DNA from 3 places in the Streptomyces sp. CA-135486 genome. Region 1 is predicted to be linked to each of the others. Evidence: riboswitches for the same ligand, from Rfam matches in the RefSeq annotation. Region 1 holds a riboswitch; each other region holds the start of a gene.
What was found. Region 1 has a riboswitch for cyclic di-AMP ahead of ACQEVG_RS23685 (NlpC/P60 family protein). Riboswitches for the same ligand answer to the same signal wherever they lie in the genome.
Positions count from the first base shown of each region.

Region 2: another riboswitch for cyclic di-AMP. It lies ahead of ACQEVG_RS33300 (M23 family metallopeptidase); the one in region 1 lies ahead of ACQEVG_RS23685 (NlpC/P60 family protein).
Region 3: another riboswitch for cyclic di-AMP. It lies ahead of ACQEVG_RS00940 (M23 family metallopeptidase); the one in region 1 lies ahead of ACQEVG_RS23685 (NlpC/P60 family protein).

Region 1 covers NZ_JBNJMM010000002.1:951,899-957,049, forward strand. Annotated here, with positions in the region: gene ACQEVG_RS23685 (NlpC/P60 family protein) at 1-1,137, opposite strand, end outside; cyclic di-AMP (ydaO/yuaA leader) riboswitch at 1,140-1,302, opposite strand; gene pcrA (DNA helicase PcrA) at 1,567-4,008, shown strand; gene ACQEVG_RS23695 (M23 family metallopeptidase) at 4,080-5,151, opposite strand, start outside.
Region 2 covers NZ_JBNJMM010000002.1:2,998,764-3,003,914, reverse strand. Annotated here, with positions in the region: gene ACQEVG_RS33310 (carbohydrate kinase family protein) at 1-128, shown strand, start outside; gene ACQEVG_RS33305 (SGNH/GDSL hydrolase family protein) at 178-969, opposite strand; gene ACQEVG_RS33300 (M23 family metallopeptidase) at 1,132-2,076, opposite strand; cyclic di-AMP (ydaO/yuaA leader) riboswitch at 2,079-2,238, opposite strand; gene ACQEVG_RS33295 (alpha-galactosidase) at 2,625-4,715, opposite strand; gene ACQEVG_RS33290 (tyrosine-protein phosphatase) at 4,897-5,151, shown strand, end outside.
Region 3 covers NZ_JBNJMM010000001.1:171,296-176,446, reverse strand. Annotated here, with positions in the region: gene ACQEVG_RS00950 (PrsW family intramembrane metalloprotease) at 1-850, shown strand, start outside; partial or broken gene ACQEVG_RS00945 (aldo/keto reductase) at 942-1,148, opposite strand; gene ACQEVG_RS00940 (M23 family metallopeptidase) at 1,287-2,339, opposite strand; cyclic di-AMP (ydaO/yuaA leader) riboswitch at 2,351-2,507, opposite strand; gene ACQEVG_RS00935 (PP2C family protein-serine/threonine phosphatase) at 2,752-3,897, opposite strand; tRNA gene ACQEVG_RS00930 (tRNA-Met) at 4,068-4,141, opposite strand; gene ACQEVG_RS00925 (hypothetical protein) at 4,177-4,407, opposite strand; gene ACQEVG_RS00920 (TfoX/Sxy family protein) at 4,489-4,818, shown strand; gene ACQEVG_RS00915 (RNA polymerase sigma factor) at 4,834-5,151, opposite strand, start outside.

The DNA.
Region 1 (5,151 bases):
CATGTAGTAGATCGACTCCTCGCGCACGTTCGCACCGGGCTTGGGCGCGTGGATCATCTTGCCGTCGCCTATGTAGATGCCCACGTGGCTGATGTCGTCGTAGAAGAAGACCAGGTCGCCGGGGACAAGGTCCTTCGTCGCCACCCGCGTTCCGACCTTCACCTGGTCCCAGGTGGTGCGCGGCAGGTCCACGCCCGCCGCCTTCCAGGCGGCCTGGGTCAGTCCCGAGCAGTCGTACGAGCTCGGGCCCGTCGCGCCCCAGACGTACGGCTTGCCCAGCTGGGCGCGGGCGAAGGACAGAACCTTGTCGGCCTTGGCCGTGTAGCTGCCGTCGGCGGTGCCGGAACCAGTACCAGTGCCGGTACCGGTGCCCGTGCCGCTGCCCTGGTTCTGCTCCTGCTTGCGGGCGGCCTCCGCTCTGGCACGGGCCTCCGCCTCCGCCTTGGCCTTCTCCTCGGACCTGCGGCGGGCCTCTTCCTCTTTCTTGCGCTCGATCTCGGCGAGCCGCGCCTTCTCCTCGGCGGTCAGCCTCGACAGCAGCGTACGCGCCTCGGCGAGCTTCGCCTGGACCTCCTGCTTGCTCGTACGCAGGGCCTTTTGGGAGGTCGTGAGCGACTCGAGCTGCTTCGTCGCCTCCGCCCGCTGCTTGGCGGCTTCCGCCCGCTGGGTCTCGTAGTCGTCGATCGCGCCGCGCTGACGGTCCGTCATCCGGCTCATCAGCTGGGTCTGGTCGAAGTACGACTCCGGGCTGTCCGCGAACAGCAGCGCGGCAGTCGGGGTGACCGCGCCGGTGCGGTACTGCGCGGCGGCGTAGTTGCCGAGCGCTCTGCGGGACTCGTTCAGCTTCTCCGTGCGCTTGGCGGCGTCGTCTAGCAGTGTGTCGACCTCGCGCCGCTTCTCGTCGGTGGATTCCTTGGCCTTGTTGTACTTCTCGGTCGCGGTGCCGGCCTGCCGGTACAGGTCGTCGACCTTCTTCTGTACCTCTTCGACGGAGGGCTTCGGTTCGGCGGGCGCCGCGTTGGCGCCCTGCGTCGACAGCAGGGTGACGCCGGCGATGGCTGCCGTCGTGAGCCCGACGGCGGGCGAGGTCTTCGCGGTACGGCTGCGTTGTTTGCGATGCGACGCCAAGGCCGGCATCTCCTTCTTCCGTGGACCGCCTACCGGGTTAGCTGTCGGGTTCGGGCAGAACGGAAGATCGCCCTACGGACCGAATGAGACAGGTCCGATTCACCCCGGTTGTGCATGGTGGGTCCCCGGTTCCGAACTTCCTTGACGGAAGCCCGAATTCGGCGCAGGCCGCCCGATTGACGTGGATCGCCATGGGGGTACGGGCCGCCTGGTCGAGCACGCTAGCCAACTCGCGTGGCCGCTGTGAAGGTTGATGTCAGATATGCCCGATACATTTTCGTGACCTTTTTTCAGCACCTCGGGGAAGCGGGTGTCCGGCGTGACTGTGCCATGACATGTCGAAGTGGCTCGATCGCACAGGGTGGCCGGGCCGGATTCCGGTGCGGCATGCCAATGCGGCCGCGAGCTGTCAGTGCGGCGGCCTAGACTCGTAGAGCGATGAGCAGCCTCTTTGACGACAGCTTCCTGGCGGACCTCCAGCCCAGCGCGGAGCACCCTCCGCCACCGCCCGAGGACTCGGCCCCGGAGGAGATTCCGGACGATCTCTTCCAGGGCGCGTTCGACGTGCCTCCGGCCCGGGATCCGTACCACCGTGACGGCGCCCCACGCACCGTCGTGGACCCCGCCGCCCTGCTGGAAGGGCTGAACGAACAGCAGCGTGCCGCCGTCGTGCACACGGGCTCGCCGCTGCTCATCGTCGCCGGGGCCGGGTCCGGCAAGACCCGGGTGCTGACCCACCGGATCGCGCATCTGCTGGGGACCCGCAGCGTCCACCCCGGGCAGATACTGGCCATCACCTTCACCAACAAGGCCGCCGGCGAGATGAAGGAGCGTGTCGAGCAGCTCGTCGGCCCGCGCGCCAACGCCATGTGGGTCATGACCTTCCACAGCGCGTGCGTGCGGATCCTGCGCCGGGAGTCCAAGAGGCTCGGCTTCACCTCGTCGTTCTCGATCTACGACGCCGCGGACTCCAAGCGGCTGATGGCCCTGGTCTGCCGCGATCTGGATCTTGACCCCAAGAAGTTCCCGCCGAAGTCCTTCAGCGCCAAGATCTCGAACCTGAAGAACGAGCTGATCGACGAGGAGACCTTCGCCGACCAGGCGGTCGACGGTTTCGAGAAGACGCTCGCCGAGGCCTACCGGATGTACCAGGCGCGGCTGCGCGAGGCCAATGCCCTGGACTTCGACGACATCATCATGACGACGGTGCATCTTCTGCAGGCGTTCCCGGACGTCGCCGAGCACTACCAGCGGCGCTTCCGCCATGTCCTGGTGGACGAGTACCAGGACACCAACCACGCTCAGTACACACTCGTACGCGAGCTGGTAGGGACGGGCCACGAGGATCTGCCGTCGGCCGAGCTCTGCGTCGTCGGCGACGCCGACCAGTCGATCTACGCCTTCCGCGGCGCGACCATCCGCAACATCCTCCAGTTCGAGGAGGACTACCCGGACGCGACGACGATCCTGCTGGAGCAGAACTACCGCTCCACACAGACGATCCTCTCCGCAGCCAACGCGGTCATCGAGCGGAACGAAAGCCGCCGCCCCAAGAACCTGTGGACGAACGCGGGCGCGGGTGCGCAGATCACCGGCTATGTCGCCGACACCGAGCACGACGAGGCACAGTTCGTCGCCGACGAGATCGACCGGCTGACGGACGCGGGCGAGGCGAAGGCCGGCGACGTCGCCGTCTTCTACCGTACGAACGCACAGTCCCGTGTCTTCGAAGAGATCTTCATCCGGGTCGGCCTGCCGTACAAGGTCGTCGGCGGGGTGCGCTTCTACGAGCGCAAGGAGGTCCGGGACGTCCTCGCGTATCTGCGGGTCCTCGCCAACCCCGAGGACAATGTCCCGCTGCGCCGGATCCTCAATGTCCCCAAGCGGGGGATCGGCGACCGCGCGGAGGCGATGATCGACGCGCTCGCGCTGCGCGAGAAGATCACGTTCCCGCAGGCGCTGCGCCGCGTGGACGAGGCGTACGGCATGGCGGCCCGCTCGGCCAACGCCGTCAAGCGCTTCAACGTGCTGATGGAGGAACTGCGTACGGTCGTCGACTCGGGCGCAGGCCCTGCTGTGGTGCTGGAGGCCGTTCTGGAGCGGACCGGCTACCTCGCCGAGCTGCAGGCCTCCACCGACCCGCAGGACGAGACGCGCATCGAAAACCTTCAGGAACTGGCCGCGGTCGCTCTGGAGTTTGAGCAGGACCGCGCCGAGGAGGAGGGTGCGGGCACGCTCGCCGAATTCCTGGAGAAGGTCGCGCTCGTCGCCGACTCCGACCAGATTCCGGACGAGGACGAGGGCGGCTCCGGGGTCATCACCCTGATGACGCTGCACACCGCGAAGGGCCTTGAGTTCCCGGTGGTGTTCCTGACGGGCATGGAGGACGGCGTCTTTCCGCACATGCGCGCCCTCGGTCAGGCGAAGGAGCTGGAGGAGGAGCGGCGTCTTGCGTATGTCGGCATCACGCGCGCCCGCGAGCGGCTCTATCTGACGCGGTCGTCGATGCGGAGCGCCTGGGGCCAGCCCTCGTACAACCCGCCCTCGCGCTTCCTCGAGGAGATCCCGGGCCAGCACCTGGAGTGGAAGCGGACGGGGCCGATGGCCGCGCCCGCGGGTCCGACCTCCGCCATCGCCTCGTCGCTGTCGTCGTCGCGGTCGCGGTCGGGCGGTGGCGCTTCGGGGTTTGCGACGCGGCGTACGACCGACAAGCCGGTGATCTCGCTCGCGGTCGGCGACCGGGTCACGCACGACCAGTTCGGTCTGGGGACCGTGGTGGGAGTGACGGGGTCGGGCGCGGACGCACAGGCGACGATCGACTTCGGGGACACGAAGCCGAAGAGGCTGCTGCTGAGGTACGCGCCGGTCCAGAAGCTGTAGCGATCACGGCCAGGTCGGGTGGAGGCCGTGGCCGTGGCTGCTGTCAGGGCGGGTCGAGGCCGCGGTTATGGTCAGGTCGGGTCGAGGCCGTGGCTGCGGAGCCACGGCAGCGGGTCGATCGCCGAGCCGCCGCCGGGCCGGACCTCGAAGTGGAGGTGCGGTCCGGTGGAATTGCCGGAGTTGCCGGAGAACGCGATGACGTCACCGGCCTTGACCGAACCGGAGCGGATCTTGGTGCTGCTGAGGTGGCAGTACCAGGTCTCGGTGCCGTCGGGTGCCGTCACGATCGCCATGTTGCCGTAGGCGCTGTTCCACTGGGTGCGGATGGTGCCGTCGGTCGCCGACATCACCTTGGTGCCGTACGACACCGGGAAGTCGATGCCGGTGTGCACGGACATCCAGTTGACGCCGGCCTGACCGTAGTACGCGCTCAGACCCTGCTGCGACACCGGCAGCACAAACTTGGGTCGCAGAGCCTCGCGGCGCCTCGCCTCGTCCTCGCGCTTCTTCTTGTCCGCCTCCTGGCGCGCCTTCAGATCGAGGCGTTCCTGGGTGCGGGAGGCACGGTCGCCGAAGTCACGGGCGTCGGCGCTGAGAGCGGCGAGCTGCGTGTCCATCTTGTTGTTGGCGGCGATCGGCTTGACGGAAGACGGGTCCGCGGCGGCCTGGTTGGCGGCTTCGCCCTTGCCGTCGCCACTGAGGTCGCCGACGGATGCGGCGGCGATGCCGGCGACGCCCATCACGCATGCGGAGGGCACTGCGACGGTCAGGAGCGCGGAGCGCTTGGCGGGGGTGCGGCGACGGCCGCGGGAGCCGCCGGAACGGCGGACGGGGCGGGGGTTCACGGCGACGGCGAGGGGCTCGGGTTCGCGCGCGAGCTCCGACTCCGACTCTGATTCGAGCTCGGTGTCGGCGTCGAATCCGGCTTCGAGATCTTGCTCGGCCGCGGGTTCAGGCTCCGCCTCGTACGTGTACCCGGCGTCGTACTCGGCCCCGTACTCCTGCGGGAAGTCCGGCTGGAACTCGGTGGTGAGGTCGGGTGCGCTCTCGTACTCGAACTCGGCAGCCGCCGGTGCGGTCTCGTGGAGAAACTCGTGCTCCGGCGTGAACTGTTGCGGTACGAGGGCTTCCGCGCCGGTGTTC
Region 2 (5,151 bases), 2.0 Mb from region 1:
GGCGCCTCGCGGGCCGGGACCTGGAGGACTGCGCCCGGCTCGGCGCGCTGGCGGGCGCCCATGCCTGTACGGGCGAGGGCAGTACGGCGCTGATCAGCCCGGCCGGACTCCACTCGGACCGGGTCTGAAGAGCGGCCGGGGTGGCGGGTGCATCACGGCACCCGCACCCCGACACCGCTACAGAGGCAGCAGATTGGGGCGCTTGGCCTCGACATGGTCGCCGGAGCTCTCGCCGCGCAGTCGCCGCCCGATCCATGGCACCAGATGCGTGCGCGCCCACTGGATGTCGTCCCGGCGCACCTCCAGGGGGCCGCGCGGCGGCTGCGGCGGCCACGGCTGGTCCGGGTCGGCGGGCACCTCGATGCCGAGCACCTGGGCGGCGCGCAGCGCGACCCTGGTGTGTCCCTCGGGCGAGAGATGCAGCCGGTCGGCGTCCCAAGCACGCCTGTCCTGGACGGACTTGAGCGACCAGAGGTCCAGCACGGGGCAGTCGTAACGGTCGGCGATGGCCCGGACATGCGCGGTGTACGTGGCGATCCTGCCGCGCAGATGGCGCAGTACCGGCACGTCGCGCGTGTCGAAGCCGGTGGTCACCATGACCGTGCCGACGGCTCCGGTGAGCTCGGCGACGGCCCGCTCGAAGCGCTCGGCCACGTCGTCCGGGTCGGTGCCCGGCCGGATGATGTCATTGCCGCCGGCGCAGAACGTCACGAGATCCGGGGCGAGTTCCTTGGCCCTCGGCACCTGTTCCGCCACGATCTGGTCGAGGAGACGGCCGCGTACGGCGAGATTGGCGTACCTGAAGGTGTGCTCCGGCATCCGGTCGCCGAGCAGGACCGCGAACCGGTCCGCCCAGCCGACGTACGTCCCGTCGGGGCCCGGGTCTCCGACCCCTTCGGTGAAGCTGTCACCGATAGCCGCGTACGACCCGAATGCGCCACTGGTCTTGTCTCTCGAATCGTCTGCCACGAGCCCATATCTTTCCCTCACGGATGTGACCTACGCGACCGTAAGGAGGGGTTGACGAGGGGTGATCTATACCACCGGTCAAGTTTCGCCCAACCCGGAATACGCCGAATCCCCTCGCGCCGCTGGGGGATTCGGCACGAGGGGATCGGCTGGACCGGTGGATCAGATCGAGACGCCGTGCTGGCGCAGGTACGCCAGCGGGTCGACGTCCGAGCCGTAGCTCGGGCCGGTACGGATCTCGAAGTGCAGGTGCGGACCGGTGGAGTTGCCGGTGGAGCCGGACAGGCCGATCTGCTGGCCGCCGCTCACGCTCTGGCCGGAGGAGACGGCGAGCGAGGAGAGGTGGGCGTACTGCGAATAGCTGCCGTCGCCGTGCTGGATGACGACCTCGTTGCCGTACGCGCCGCTCCAGCCCGCGGAGACGACGGTGCCCGGACCGACGGCCTTGACCGTGGTACCGGTGGAGGCGGCGAAGTCGACACCGGTGTGGTAGCCGCTGGACCACATGGAGCCGGCGAGGTGGTACGGAGTGATGACGGTCGCGCCGCTGACCGGGGCCGTGAAGCCGGAGCCGCTGGTCTGCGAGGCGCTCGCCGAGTCACCGGAGGAGGACTGCGCGGAGGCCTTCGAGGCGGAGTCCTGGGCGTCACCGGACGAGGACTTTGCCTGGCGCTCCGGGCGCGGCTTCGACTCGTCGTGGGCCTTCGCCTTCGACTTCCCGCCGAGGGTGAGCTTCAGGCCCGGGTGGATCAGCGAGGGGTCGTCGCCGACCTGCTTGCGGTTGTCCTCGTACAGCTTCTTCCAGCCGCCGCGGACATGGTGCTCGTCGGCGATCTTGGAGAGATAGTCACCGGCGACGACGCGGTAGGTGGTGGGGGCGGCCTGCTCCTTGGCCAGCGGGGCCGCGGCGGCGGCAGTCGGCACCTGGGAGGTGGCGGCGGTCACCGCCGTGTGGGAGGTCGCGGCGGGCGCGGTCTTGCCGGCCGCGTGGGCGCCTGAGGCACCCATCAGCGGAAGGGCGATGGCGGCGCCACCCGTACCGGCGGCGACGAATCCGCGGGTGATCGGGCTGGTCCTGGGACGGCGGTGCTTACCCTTTCCGGGCATGGCGCATTCCTCTCCGGCGCCTGCGAGGTGAGCTGTCGGGTTCGGGCTGGAGATGCCCGGTCGCGGAAAAATGCACGACTTAACCCCAAGCCGTCCCGGATGTCCGGAATCGGCATACTTCTTGGGTCCCCCGCTCCTGCCACGCGTGGGTGGGTTTCGAATTCCGGTCGGCGGCAGGATTAGGCGGTCCGTCCGGATTGACGGTGACGCTAAACGAGCCGGATCAAAAGGAACAAGCCACCGCTTTCGCCGATCATGGGCCACCGTGACATCAAGGGGAAATTTCCCGTCACCCTCCGTGGACCCGGGAACCGCAACTCTCCAGCCGGTAAGGGAATTCACTCCCCGCGCGCCGCCACGGACCGTCACGAATATGATCCTGCTCACGGGTCGTACCCCATCTCCCTTGAAGACGGGGCACGTTATACCGAATCATCCAATTCGGACAGAAGCGTCATTTAATGACGATGACTCTCACTTACCCCCACATTGCTGCTTTTGCCGGAGGAAATTCCACCGCGCTGCGTCCGGTCCCGCCGCGAGTCGCCTCAGCGGCGGCGCAGCCTGATCACGGTGGCGTCCAGGTCGCCCTTCAGTCCGGTGTGCAGTCCGTGGTGCAGCAGCACGGACCCGCGGTGTACGGCGCCGGTGTCCACGCACTCGTAGCCGGCCGCCGGGTCGACGCCGCGCAGCCGCAGCCGCGGCGGCTGCTCTCCGTAGTGCTGCGCCTGCAGCCAGACGAGTACGACGGTCTCGTCGCCGCGGATGTACTGCACGGCGCTGAGCCCGCCCTCGGGCGCCCTGAGCCGGTACAGCTCGCCGTGCTGCACCAGCGGCCGGATCTGCTTGTAGAGCTCCACCCAGCCGCGCGCCTCGGCAAGCTCCTCCTCGCTCCACTCGGTGAGGTCGCCGCCGACCCCGAGCACACCGGCCATCGCGCTGACGAAGCGGAAGCGAAGCGTGCTGACGCGGCCATTGAGCTGGACATTGGGGCTGTCGGTGACCCAGGCAGCCATGACCCGCGCCGGGTGCAGCTGAGTGAAGCCCTGCTGGATCGCGAGCCGGTCCAGCGGATCGGTGTTGTCCGAGGTCCACACCTGGTCGGTGCGGGAGAGGATGCCGAGGTCGATCCGGCCGCCGCCGCCCGAGCAGGACTCGAAGGCGACGGACGGATGGGCGGCGCGCAGCCGGTCGATGAGCGCGTACAGCGCGTGCACATGCGCGACCCACAGCTTCTGCGGGTACGGTTCGCCGGGCCAGCCCGCGTCCGTGAAGCAGCGGTTGAAGTCCCATTTCACATAGTCGACGGGCGCGCTCGAGAGCAGCCCGTCCAGCCGCTCCCAGAGGTACTCCTGTACGTCCTCGCGGGCGAGGTTCAGCACAAGCTGGTTGCGGAACTCGGTCCTGGCACGGCCGGGGTGGTGCTGCACCCAGTCGGGGTGCGCACGGTAGAGATCGCTGTCGGCGTTGACCATTTCCGGCTCGACCCAGATCCCGAACTGCATCCCCAGTGCATGCACTTCGTCGGCAAGCGGCTTGAGCCCCTCGGGAAAGCGTTCGGCGTTGGGGCTCCAGTCGCCGAGTCCCGCACGGTCGCTGGTGCGCTGCCCGAACCAGGCGTCGTCCACGACGAACAGCTCGACGCCCATCGCTGCGGCCCGGCGCGCGAGCTCCCGCTGCTGCTGTTCGGAGACTTCGAAGCCGGTGGCCTCCCAGGAGTTGTAGAGGACCGGGCGGTCGGTCGCCGCGTCGGGGATGATGTGCGCCAGCTGCCAGGCGTGCCAGGCGCGGCTGGCTCCGCCGAAGCCGCCGTCGCTCCACAGCCCGGCGAAGACGGGCGAGGTGTACGACTGGCCCGGCGCGAGCCGCAGCAGTCCTGAGTCGTCGTAGCCCGCGCCGCCGGTGATCTGTACCAGTCCGTCGGGCAGCTGCTGTACGCAGATCCGCCATGATCCGGACCAGCCGAGCGCGCAGCCGTAGACCTCACCCTGCTCCTCGGTGGCCCCTTCGGCATCGAGTGCGACCCACGGCAGGTGCTGGTGCCCGGTGTGTCCGCGGCGGCTGCTCAGCACCTTCTCGCCGTAGGTGAGCTCGGAGCGTACGAGCAGCGACTCGGCCGCCCACCGGCCGTGCAGTTGGCTGAGCCGCCAGCGCTCGCGCTGCGGCAGCGTCCAGACGGCGGCGTCGGCCCGCAGCAGCTCCAGGCCGGACCCTTCACTCATATGGGTGACGGTGACCCAGCGCTCGATGACGTCGGAGTCGTCTCGCATGCGGTGGTGCAACGTGAGGCCCAGGCCGTGCACGGCGTCGGTGAAGCGGAGCCGCACTTCGTCGCCGTCCACGGCGGCGTCGGCGAAGGTCCACTCGGTGCCACGCACCTCGGGTGTCCGTACGGAGAGCGCCGGACGGACGAAGCGTGGACCGCCTTCGACCGGGTATTCCTCGTGCCCGTCGAGCTGAGATTCGAATGGCCGGTACGGGGGCGGGCCCTGGGCCGCGAGTGCCTCCGCGTCGGCGGCCGAGATACGGGGCCCCCAGTGGAGATGAACCAATTCATCACTATTGGTGAGGTTCAGTGCATAACTGCTCGTCGGTCCGGAGAGGACCCATGTACGCCCGTTGCTAACACTCTCGATCATCCCGACCCCTCAGATCCTCACAGGTCCGCACAGGCCCGAACATCATCCGACGGGATGCTCCGCCTGTGCAAGGCCCTTGCGGGGACGGCGAAGATGATTGCCCGATAAAGCAGTGTCGTATCGTCGGGATCGCGCCCTCGTCGGCGAGCAGCGCCGACGGCAGTGACTTCAGGAGCCCTTGGTGACGCAGCAGCTGCCGCAGGTCCCGTCGACAGAGCCCGCACTGTCCGGAGTGCGCAACTTCCGGGACGTGGGCGGCCTGCCGACCGTTGACGGCCGGCAGATACGGCCCGGACGGCTCTACCGCAGCGGCCATCTGGCGCACGCGACCGAGGCCGACGCCTCGTTCCTCGCCACGCTGGGCCTGCACACGATCTTCGACTTCCGCAACGCGGCCGACATGCGCCTCGAGGGCCCGGACGTCGAGCTTGCCGGC
Region 3 (5,151 bases), on a different contig from region 1:
GGCCGCCGCGATCCTGCTCCTCTTCATCTTCCGCAGACGTGACTTCACCGGGATCGTCGACGGCGTGGTGGTGGCCGGCTTCACCGCGACCGGCTTCGCCTTCACCGAGAACATCCTCTACCTGGGCAACGCCTTCGGCGAGGACCAGGAGATAGGCACATCCGGCCTCGCTTCGGTGACCGCGGCGACCTTCTTCGTACGCGTCGTCATGTCGCCGTTCGCGCATCCGCTCTTCACCGTGCTGACCGGCATCGGGTTCGGCGCCGCCGCGCTGGCCGCGCAACGCCAGAAGATACGCCGGATCGCGCTGCCGCTGCTCGGCCTCGCCCTCGCGATGTGCATGCACGCCCTGTGGAACGGCTCGTCGTCGCTCTTCGGCCCCTTCGGCTTCTACGCCGTGTACGGCGCGTTCATGGTCCCCGCCTTCGGGCTGCTGACCTGGCTGACGATCTGGACGAGGCAGCGCGAGCTGCGCACCATATCGACGGAGCTGCCCGCGTACGCCGCCGCCGGCTGGCTGATGACGGCCGAACCGCGCGCCCTGTCCTCGATGCGGGCCCGGTCGATGGCGCGCGACGTCGCCCGGCGGACGCACGGACCGGCCGCCGCGCACGCCGTTGCGGAGTACGAGCGGTTCGCGACGACTCTGGCCTTTCTGCGCCACCGGGCCCACCGCGGCGCGGCGGGCCCGGACTTCGTGGAGCGCGAGCAGGAGCTGCTGCACCACCTCTGGCAGCGCAAGCACGTCGCGGGTCCCGCGCTGACATACGCGGCGCAGGCGACGGGCCGGGTGCTCACGCCGCCGCCGTACCGCGACTACGGCGGCTACAACCCGTACCGCAATGGCTAGGCCCTGTCCGGCCGGCTGACAGCAGCCGCCGAGCGGGGCTACGCCGACGCCGCCGTCAGCTCGGCCACCTCCTCGGCCGTCAGCTCCAGCTGACGGTCTCGGACTCGCCGCCCTCGTTGCCCGGCGCCCATGCCGAGTAGGCGTCGGCGGTGTCGACGAAGTTGCCTCCGGCAGCGGCGTACGCGTCGAGCACGGCGAAGGACTGTGCCTGGTCGGCGGTCCAGCCGAAGACGTTGCCGCCGAGGGCGAGCGGGAAGACGGCGAGATCGGACGGCCCAAGCGTACGGAGAGAAGTCATGGGTTGATCAACGGCCGTACGGTGCGACCTATTCCACACCGCACCTCCCGCAGGGCCGCCGCCGCGTACGGGGGAGCGCGGCGCGCGACAGCGCCCCACGCGCCGAAGGACGCGAGGGGCGCAGAGCCGTGCGGAACGTCAGACGGTGAGGCCCTTGTCGCGCAGCCAGGTCATCGGGTCGATGCCCGTCCCGCCCGCCGTGTGGACCTCCAGGTGCAGATGCGGGCCGGTCACATTGCCGGTCGCACCCACGCGGCCGATCGTCTCGCCCGTCACCACCTTCTGGCCGGCGCTGACCGAGATCGAGGACTGGTGGGCGTACCAGATCTCCGTGCCGTCATCGAGCTCCAGCACCGTGCGGTAGCCGTAAGAGCCGGACCAGCCCGCCGACTTGACGGTGCCGCTGTGGACCGCCTTGAGCGGCGTGCCCGTCGGCGCGGCGAAGTCCAGGCCGGTGTGGTAGCCCGAGGACCACATGGAGCCGGCTTCGCCGAAGGTGGAGGTGATCGTGTACGAGGAGGTGGGCAGCGAATAGCTCGCGGCGAGCTTGGCAAGGCGCGCGGCCTCCGCCTTGGCCGCCGCGGCCTTCTCGGCCGCGAGCTTCTCCGCCTCGGCCTTGGCCTCCGCCGCGGTCTGCTGCTTCCTCGCCTCCGCCGCGGCCTTCTCGGCCGCGAGCTTCTCCGCGGCCGACTTCGCCTCGGCGTCCGCCTCCGCCTGCTGCTGCTCGGCCTGCTGGAGGATGCGGGCGCGCAGCGCCTCACCCGCGCCTGCCGCGCCATCGGCAGCGGTCTTGGAGCCCGTGTCCGAGGCGAGCGCCACCGCCGTGAGCGGGGAGGTGTTGCCGGCGTCGTCGTCCGAGGAGTCGTCGGACAGGAAGGAGCTCACGCCAGGAAGGGACTTGGCGTCGGGCAGGTTGTCCGCGATCGAGTCGGGGAGCGATATGGAGACCGGCGGCTTGCCCTGCGCGGTGGCCATGCCGCCCGCGCCGACCGCGGCGATCACGCCGACGCCGAGCACCGTGGAGCTGCGGGCGAGACCGCCGCGCTGCTTGACGACACGGTGCCGTCCGCGCACCGGACGAACGGAGTCCTCGGTGGGGTTCCATTCCTCCCACGCCCGCTCCGCCCCCTCTTCGCCGCTGAAGAAGTCGGGCCTGAAGGGTGCTTCTGGGGCAGGGGTGTTGGACGCCACTGAGGCGTACTCCTTTCCTTCCTTCTCGCCTACCGGGTTAGCTGACGGGTTCGGAGCAGGAAGGTCTCCTACGAGCGCTTCGGCCGCGGAAAAGAGCGGCAAAAGATGCCCGATTCACCCCAATTGGTGGTTCCCCGGTTCCCTTGCGGGATTCGGCGCGTGCGCACGGTGCCGTCTCTTGCGACGGCTGGGACGACCGCGCTGCGTTATCGAACGTTAATAGACGCCAGGGCCGTATTCCAAGCTGTTCCGGGTGATCGTTAACGAGTTCGTCACGGACTTAACGGGACACAAGCGGCCGGATACGGGCGACTTGATCACCTCTTCCCTCACACCCTCACCTGACGGTGATTCATCTGTTGTGCGGAGAGGTGCACTTCGACTACGCACAGTGCAGGTCCGGCGGCCGCCCTCACTGAGTCTTCGCTCGGACCACAGGCACGGTCCTGCGGCGGCCCGGCTGCCCCTTCGCGGGACGGCTGACCGCCAGCAGAGCCAGGTCGTCCGTCAAGCCGCCACCGGTATGCCGTCGTACATCGTCGACGAGCGCGTCCAGCAGCTCCTCGGGCCCGGGAAAGAGCCGGCCGTCGAGCTGCACGGCCGGGTCGTAGAAGACGCCGTCCGCGTTGCGCGCCTCGGAAAGGCCGTCCGTGTAGAGGAGCAGCGTCGCCCCGGCGGGCAGCGGAAACGAGTCCGCGCTGTCCGGCCATCCGCTCAGCTCGCCCATGCCCAGCGGCAGCGCGGCCTCGGTCGGCACAAGCGCGTGCACCTCCCCGTCGGCGTACAGCACCAGCGGTTCCGGATGGCCCCGGTTCACCACACGCACCATCTCGTCGCGGCGCGGGATCTCGGCGATCACTGCCGTGGTGAACTCCTCGAAGATCTCCAGGCTGTCCCGCCGTGTGCCCTCGCGCGCGAGGGCACGCTCCAGGCGCTTGGCGACCCCTTCGAGCGTGGCCTCCTGCTCGGCCGCCTCCCGGAACGCGCCGATCACCACGGCCACCGCCTCGACCGCCTCCATCCCCTTGCCCCGTACGTCGCCGACCACCAGGCGTACCCCGTACGGAGTGTCCTGCACGGCGAAGAGATCACCGCCGATGAAGGCGTCCGCCTGCGCCGCCTCGTACCGAGCGGCGACCTGCAGCCCGCCGATCCGTTCGGCGGGCGTGGGCAGCACGGCGCGCTGCGCGGTCTCGGCGATGACGCGGGCGGAGGCGAGGCGCTCGCCGCTGAGCCGTACGACCCGGTTGATGATGAGCGCGAGCCCGGCGACGGTGACCACGGTGAACAGCTCGGTGTTGGCCGAGACACTGTCCAGGGTGTCGTTGTACATGTGCAGACCGACCACCGCGGCGACGGCCGCGACACCCGTGAGCAGGGTGGTGAGCCAGGAGAAGAAGGGGGCCGCGATCAGCGGGGCGGCCGCGAAGAGGGGGGACGCGGTGAACTCGGACGGGGTGGAGAGATCGAAGATGACACCACCGATGATCAACAGCGTAGGCAGCGCACGGACAAAGCTGCGAGCGCTGATGCCGCCGTGCTGTCCTCGGTACCCCACGAGTGATCTCCTGCCCAGTCCGCCCAGGCTGCGGAAGGTACCGCGCCCTTCCCAGGCTGGCCGGAGCCGCGCCGCGCGGCGACTCACCGTCGGCCAACCGGGCGAAACACCGGCGGGCGGACACGACAGTGGCCCGGCACTCTCGTCGAGTGCCGGGCCACTGTTTTCAGTAGCGGGGACAGGATTTGAACCTGCGACCTCTGGGTTATGAGCCCAGCGAGCTACCGAGCTGCTCCACCCCGCGTCGGTGAACACAACCTTACGCCATTGGGAGCAAGATCAACTCCATTGTCCGAGTGGAACAGCCACGCAGCAGCTGTTCCACTCGGTGTCCGGCGTCTGATCCCGGTGCCCGGCGTCGTCGCCGGCCGGCGCGGGGGCGCCGAGCTCGATGATGAGCGGTGTGCCGGAGCCCACCGGTGCCGCATGGGCCGTCAGCGGAACAAGGGTGGCACCGACGGCGGCGGCAACGGTGAACGCGGCGGCGGAGGCAAGGCGAGTGCAACTCAAGTTCAGGCGCCCTCCACGCCCTTGCGTGACCTCTGGTCGCGGGACCGCCGCAGTGGATCGACACTGGGACGGGAGGCAGCCATGGCATACGACGAGAGACTCGCTCAGCGCGTCCGCGACCACATCGGGCCGCATCCCGGCATCGCCGAGAAGCACATGTTCGGCGGCCTGGCGTTTCTGTACCGCGGGAACATGGCCTTCGGTGTCATCGGGGACGAGCTGATCGTCCGCGTCGGGCCGGAGGCGACGGATGCCGCCCTGGCCAGGACCGGCGCACGGCTCTTCGACTTCAGCAGCCGGCCGATGCGCGGCTGGGTGACGGTCGGCGCGGCCGGGATCGCGGACGACGGCGCGCTGTGTACGTGGATCGACGAGGGCCATGCGTACGCGGGGAGCCTGCCGCCGAAGTAGCCCCTGGCAGCCCCCTCAGGGAAGCAGCCGCGCGGCGCGCATCTGGAGGTACCGGATCTCCGGCACGCTCAGGGTGCGCTGGGCCGCCAACTGATAGGCGGCGCGCGCCCCTTCCGTATCCCCCGCCTTCTCCAGCAAATGCGCGCGTACGGCATCGAGCCGATGGTGCCCCGCCAACTGCCCCTCCAGCTTGGCGACTTCGGCCAGCCCGGCCTCGGGCCCGCGCACCATCGCGACCGCCACGGCCCGCCCGAGCTCGGCCATCGGCTCGGGGGCCTGGCGTACGAGGATGTTGTACAGGGCAAGGATCTGCGGCCAGTCGGTGTCCTCGGC